DNA from 3 places in the Solibacillus sp. FSL R7-0668 genome. Region 1 is predicted to be linked to each of the others. Evidence: predicted binding sites of a transcription regulator. Region 1 holds the regulator's gene; each other region holds the start of a gene.

Region 1 (2,211 bases):
ACTATCATTACGTCAAGAAGATGCATCGACCGGATCCAGATGCCAAACTAAAAGATGATATTCAATCGATTTATGAGGAACACGAAGGTCGTTATGGCTATCGTCGTATTCGCGATGAGCTCGCGAATCGTGGACAAAAAGTGAATCATAAAAAGGTTCAACGCATCATGAAAGAACTTGGTTTAAAGTGCGTAGTGCGTATGAAAAAATATAAGTCTTATAAAGGGACAGTCGGTAAAATTGCGCCAAATATTTTAGATCGCAACTTTACAGCTGAAGCCCCAAATGAGAAGTGGGTAACAGATATTACGGAGTTTAAATTATTTGGCGAAAAGCTCTATTTATCGCCTGTTTTAGACTTATTTAATGGCGAAATTATCACGTATACAATCGGCTCAAGACCAACCTATTCGTTGGTTTCTGAGATGTTGGAGAAGGCGTTAGAGCGATTACCAGCGGAACACCAGCTACTGATGCATTCCGATCAAGGTTGGCATTATCAAATGAAACAATATCGCCATGCGCTCCAATCGAGAGGCATTGTGCAAAGCATGTCACGTAAAGGGAACTGTTATGACAATTCGGTGATGGAGAATTTCTTTGGCATCATGAAGTCTGAATTCCTTTACTTAAAGGAATTTGAAAGCGTCGAGCATTTTAAAAAGGAACTTGAAAACTATATACACTATTACAACACGAAACGCATGAAGGCAAAATTAAAAATGAGTCCGGTGCAATACCGAACTCATTTTACCCAAGCTGCCTAAGTGAAATAACCGTGTCTAACTTTTAGGGGTCACTTCAGTCATGTCAGTTGGCGGAGGATTTTTTATTTAATGAATATTACGATACAATCCTACTACTTTACCTAAAATAGTAACTTGATTCACAAGAATAGGGTCCATTGAACTGTTTTCGGGCTGTAGACGGAAATGTGTTTTTTCTTTGTAGAAGCGTTTGACAGTCGCTTCATCTTCCGTAGTCATGGCCACAACAATTTCCCCATTGTTGGCTGTCGCTGTTTTTTTGACGATTACATAGTCTCCATTTAGAATCCCTGCTTCAATCATCGATTCACCCATAATCTCAAGCATAAATAATTCATCCTCAGAAGCGCCATACGTATCAGGTAATGGGAAATATTCTTGAATGTCCTCGATGGCTGAAATTGGCAATCCAGCAGTAACTTTTCCAATTAAAGGAACTTGAATTACACCGGATTTCGGAATTGTTAATGCTTCTTGATCTAATACTTCAATTGCACGTGGCTTTGTAGGGTCGCGACGGATAAGCCCTTTACTTTCTAAACGCGCTAAATGCCCGTGAACAGTCGAACTAGAAGCTAAACCAACCGCTTCTCCAATTTCGCGAACGGATGGTGGATAACCTTTGGCACGTACTTCATCTTTAATAAAATTTAAAATTGCTTGCTGCCTTTTAGAAATTTTTTGTGTCAACGAACTCACCTCTTTATAATACGATTTTCTTAACTACAGTATATCAGTATGTATAAATAAAAGCAAACATAGGTTCGAAAAAGGTGTTGACAAAAACGTATGTTCGTATTATTATGAGAACAAACATTCCGAACATACATTCTTTAAAGGGGTTTTTACGATGAAAAAAATCAAATTAAACAGTTTCACAACAATGGTACTGGCATTTTCTATTATTATGTTTACATTCTTTATCGTTGAAGATGAAAAAATCGAACAATACGAACAGGTGACCATTGCACAGGGGGATACTTTATGGTCGTTAGCAGAAACATATCGTGGTAAAATGGCAAAGAACGATTGGATTCACTTTGTAAAAAAGGAAAATGGCTTACAAGATGAAAAGGTAGTATATGGTCAAGTACTGATGGTCCCTGTAGAGCAGGATTCCAACTATATTGCCAACTTAAATGACGAAGAATCATCAGGAGATAAGACAGTTAAGGTAGCGAGAAATCATGAATCAAAGTAAAGCAGTATTATATTGCCGTGTTAGTACTGAAAAAGACACGCAAGAAACCTCGTTAGTTCGCCAGCAAGAAGAGCTAACAAGCTATGCGAAATCATTGGGCTATTCAGAGCTTTATGTATACAAAGATCAGCATAGTGGGTATGAAGTAGATCGAGATGGATTATTAGATATGCTCGATTTTATGAAAGAGCAGCAAGTAAAAGCCCTATTTGTGCAAGATGAAACGCGCTTAGGACGAGGTAA
Region 2 (2,211 bases), 840 kb from region 1:
TGTACATGCCATTGCCCATCAATTAGGTGGCTTCTATAACCTACCACATGGTGTATGTAACGCGATTTTATTACCACATGTTTGCCGTTTCAACTTAACAGCGCGCCAAGAACGCTTTGCAAAAATCGCTGAGTTATTAGGGGCAAACATTGAAGGGCTAAGCAAGCGCGATGCAGCTGAAAAAGCAATTTCAGTGATTGAAGCGTTAGCAAAAGACTTAAATATTCCAAGTGGCTTCCGTGAGCTTGGTGCGAAAGACGAAGATATTGAAATCTTAGCTAAAAACGCGATGTTAGATGTTTGCGCAGCGACAAACCCACGAAAAGCAACTCTTGAAGATATTAAACAAATTATCACAAATGCAATGGGACCAGCTTTGGTGCCTGCTAACCAAAATGAATCTGTAACCGTTTCTTAAATACTAAAACTCGTATTCAAATCATCCGCTTGAGGCGGTGCTGCAGTGGTGATCGGAGCTTCATGCTAGCATCCTTCCCCGGCGCAAAGAGCGTGTCCCAGAATTTTTCTCGGACACGCTCTTTTTTTGCACTATTTAAACAGTCTTTTTTTCATCTAGTAAGTCCGCAATTTTCTTCACAATTCCACTTCAATTCAGCACGTGCAAATTTTTGTAGCTTGTCACACGTATCGGCCAGTACATCTAGTTGTGCGGCCGCCTTTTTTAATTCTAACACAATATGTTCCCAATCATATGTTGGATGAATTTTGCCGAAGCGTTGATTTTGTATGATGTCCGAAGCACCATCCACATGGGTGCTAATGATATATCCCCCATTTTTTGCTGCTCGGCAAACATGTGGGCATAGCATTCTACTGTAGAGGTAAGGCAAAATATTTTCGCTTGTCGATAATCTTGCTCTAACAAATATTTATTAGAGATTGGCCCTAAAAGGATGATCTGGTCAGCGAACGGGCTATCTAAATTCTTCTGACATAGGCCTCACTAAACGAAATTCTCAATCGGAAAGCGCTGCTGCTAGAAAGGCTTTCACTGCAAGCTTCACTTGTTTTTCAGGTGCATCTAGCCGACCGACTGTTTCTTTTTTAGAAAGTGATTATTAGTATTGAATTTCTAATATGAGGGCACTCTATAATTATTGGGAAAAAACAAGTAATTCTATACTAGGAGGATTTGACGATTGAATTTAATTAATAAGAAGGTTACGCACAAATTTTTCGGCATGGGGAGCATAGTGAAACAAACTGAATCGAGCGTAGAAATCAATTTTGCCACGGAAAATAAATTATTTGTTTTTCCGGATGTCTTCGGTAAGCACTTAGAGTTGCATGATCAAGGTGCCGCTATATTCATGAAAGAAATTATTCAAAAAAAAGAAGCTGAGCAAGAAAAGAAAGAAAAGCAAAAAGAAGAAGAAAGACAATTGCAACGAATGAAACAAGAGCTTCGTTTGGAGCATGAAAGACTAATGAATCAATTTAAACTCCATCCTGAATCACAACTGGTTTTTTGGTGTGACGCTGAAGAAAAGACGAGTTCCTTTTCAGAATGGCGAGTTTTTTCAGGTGTGGTAAAGAGCGGAAATGACAAAGGAAAACCGAACAAGCCCATTCGCTTACACCAAAATAGCGCTGTTTTATTAACAGAAAAAAATTCGAATATGCCTGGAGCAGAAAGGCGGATTTTAGGCGTTTATATGGTGAAGGAGGAGTTTATCGGGAAGCTTTGTGAGGATGGGTATATTCCTGCTCACTCAAAATATCAACTTCAACTCACCGAACAAGAATCCTACGCACTGCCTTCATGGGATACGTATCTAAATAAAAATGCCTCTAAAAAAACCTCTTGGAATACTGGAAAATACCGCTATTTTCATAATTCATGGATGGCTCAAATTTTGCTTGATATAGCTTTGCTTAAAAGTAACCCAAAGGAACGCGAGCAAGCAAATCAATTTTTAAAACATTTTTGTAAAATGAATCGAATAATCGTGCAAGAGTTGCCGAATTATCAAGGACTGTCTAGAGCTGAAAACTAGCATAAGGATGGATTCTGGGAATGAGATTTGTTCTTTTTCGTGTCTAAAGGCAGTAGCTTGATAGTGGGAAATGAAGATCACCGTTTAGACGTGTCTAATCTGTGATTTTTTTTGTGTTTAAATAATTGGAAATTGATTTCCTATCAATAATACTGTATGATGCATAGTATAAAATAAATACTGTACGACATAC
Region 3 (2,211 bases), 790 kb from region 1:
AAGCAGGTACATATGCTCCAACACTAGGGGTGCTAGGTGCGGTAGTAGGTCTAATTGCAGCACTTGCAGATATGACGGATATTGATAAATTAGGACATGCCATTTCAGCAGCGTTCGTGGCAACATTACTAGGTATTTTCACAGGGTATGTTTTATGGCACCCATTTGCTAATAAATTGAAGCGTAAATCAGCTGTTGAGGTAAAACAAAAGAACTTGATGATTGAAGGGATTTTATCTGTTCTTGAAGGAGAAGCACCTCGTGTAATTGAACAAAAATTAGCTTCGTACTTAACAATGGAAGAACGTAAGCAAATTACGGAAAGCGGGGCGGGTGGCCTTGGCAAAGAAGAATAAAAAACATAAAAAGCATGAGGAACATGTCGACGAATCCTGGTTAGTACCCTATGCAGATATTTTAACGCTGCTATTAGCGCTTTTTATCGTACTGTTTGCATCAAGTACGGTTGACCAGACAAAATTACAGCAAATGTCTGCTGTATTTAATGAAATTTTTACAAGTGGCACAGGTGTAATGGAAAATCCAACAGTGATTCAAACACCAAATGGTTCGACGACGGATCTTCAATCAGGTGTTTCAAAGTATATGGAGGATCAGGAGCGTCTAAAAGAATCGCAAAATCGTGTGGACGAGTTTATTGCTATTAATGAATTGGAGCAGCAATTCGAAACAAAAATGACGGATGAGGGCTTACTAATTACGATTCGTGATAGTGTATTATTCGATATGGGACGTGCAGATGTAAAGGCGGAATATGCTACAATTGCCGATGAATTATCACAGCTTTTAGTATTCGACCCACCTCGTAATATCGTAATTACTGGACATACAGACAATGTACCGATCAATACAAATGAATTCGAATCGAACTGGGATTTATCTGTAATGCGCGCCGTTAACTTCATGAAAGAGGTTGTCGCTGGAAATAAAGAATTAGACTCAAAATACTTCAGTGTAAAAGGCTTTGGCGAATATAATCCAATTGCTTCAAACGACACAGAAGAAGGTCGAGCAAAGAACCGCCGAGTTGAAGTACTCGTACAACCACGTGTAACGGAATCAGGGGAAGTAATCGTTGAATAAGAAAGAAGATGACCAAAAGGTATATACTTTTTGGTCATTTTTTTGACATTCTAAAAACAAAAGTTTATAATTATAAACAAATGTTTGTTTGAGAGGTGAGGCTAATGAATGAAAAAGAAAAATTAGTATTCCAACTAATCAAAAAAAACCCGTATTTATCACAGCAGGAAATGGCAGAGCAGTTAGGGATGTCAAGGCCCGCTTTAGCAAATATGATTTCATCATTAATTAAACGGGGTGAAATAATCGGTCGTGCATATGTTTTACCCGAAAAAAATCAATTAATCACAATTGGTGGTGCAAATGTCGACCGAAAATTTACAATTGAAGGCACTACGCAGTTAGGAACATCTAATCCATCATCTGTATCAGAAAGTGTTGGCGGAGTTGCCCGTAATATTGCAGAAAATTTAGGGCGATTAGGAAACTTTGTGTCGCTCTTAACGACATTAGGGGAAGACCATGACGGATTATTAATCGAGCAATCGAGCAATGCGTATATTAATTTTGATTTAGCCCAAAAGATCAAAGAGGAATCTACAGGCTCCTATACGGCCATATTAGATCACACAGGCGAGCTAGTGATTGCAATGGCTAATATGTCGATTTATGACAAGCTAACACCAAGTGTAATTCAGCAATATGAAGCAACATTGCAAAATGCAAGCTGTATCATCATTGATTTGAACTGTCCGCTTGAAACGGTGCAATTTGTGAAGGATTTTGCCGCTCAACGTAATATCACATTGGCAATTATTCCAGTATCCTCGCCGAAAATGTCACGTATGCCGCAAGATTTGCAAGGGGTCAATTACCTCATTTGCAATCGTGATGAGGCAGCAACCTATCTCCAGCAAGAGGTAGAGACATTTGAGCACTATGAGCAGGCAGTGCAAAAATTACTCGAAAAAGGCGTAGAGTATGTGCTGCTGACCTTAGGTGATCAAGGAGTCATGGCAGGACATGCAAGCAATATTACGCATTACAAAGCGATTGTCACGAAGGAAATTGTCGATGTAACTGGTGCAGGAGATGCATTTGTAAGTGCCTTTCTACATGGCATGTTAAACAACGAAACGCTAGAAGAATCCGTTCAGCTTGGATTAA

The links. The regulator LexA, encoded in region 1, represses DNA repair genes until DNA is damaged. The targets are predictions, from matches to a motif close to CGAACATATGTTCG.
Region 2: the regulator LexA is predicted to act here: its motif matches at 884-897, upstream of MKX47_RS17110 (malate synthase).
Region 3: the regulator LexA is predicted to act here: its motif matches at 1,182-1,195, upstream of MKX47_RS16870 (carbohydrate kinase).

What each region holds. Positions count from the first base shown of each region.
Region 1 is NZ_JBBOUU010000001.1:2,574,943-2,577,153, reverse strand. Features, by position in the region: gene MKX47_RS12915 (IS3 family transposase) at 1-767, shown strand, start outside; gene lexA (transcriptional repressor LexA) at 834-1,457, opposite strand; gene yneA (cell division suppressor protein YneA) at 1,618-1,968, shown strand; gene MKX47_RS12900 (YneB family resolvase-like protein) at 1,955-2,211, shown strand, end outside.
Region 2 is NZ_JBBOUU010000001.1:3,415,791-3,418,001, reverse strand. Features, by position in the region: gene MKX47_RS17120 (iron-containing alcohol dehydrogenase) at 1-418, shown strand, start outside; gene MKX47_RS17115 (hypothetical protein) at 570-830, opposite strand; gene MKX47_RS17110 (malate synthase) at 1,161-2,018, shown strand.
Region 3 is NZ_JBBOUU010000001.1:3,368,003-3,370,213, reverse strand. Features, by position in the region: gene motA (flagellar motor stator protein MotA) at 1-356, shown strand, start outside; gene motB (flagellar motor protein MotB) at 340-1,104, shown strand; gene MKX47_RS16870 (carbohydrate kinase) at 1,209-2,211, shown strand, end outside.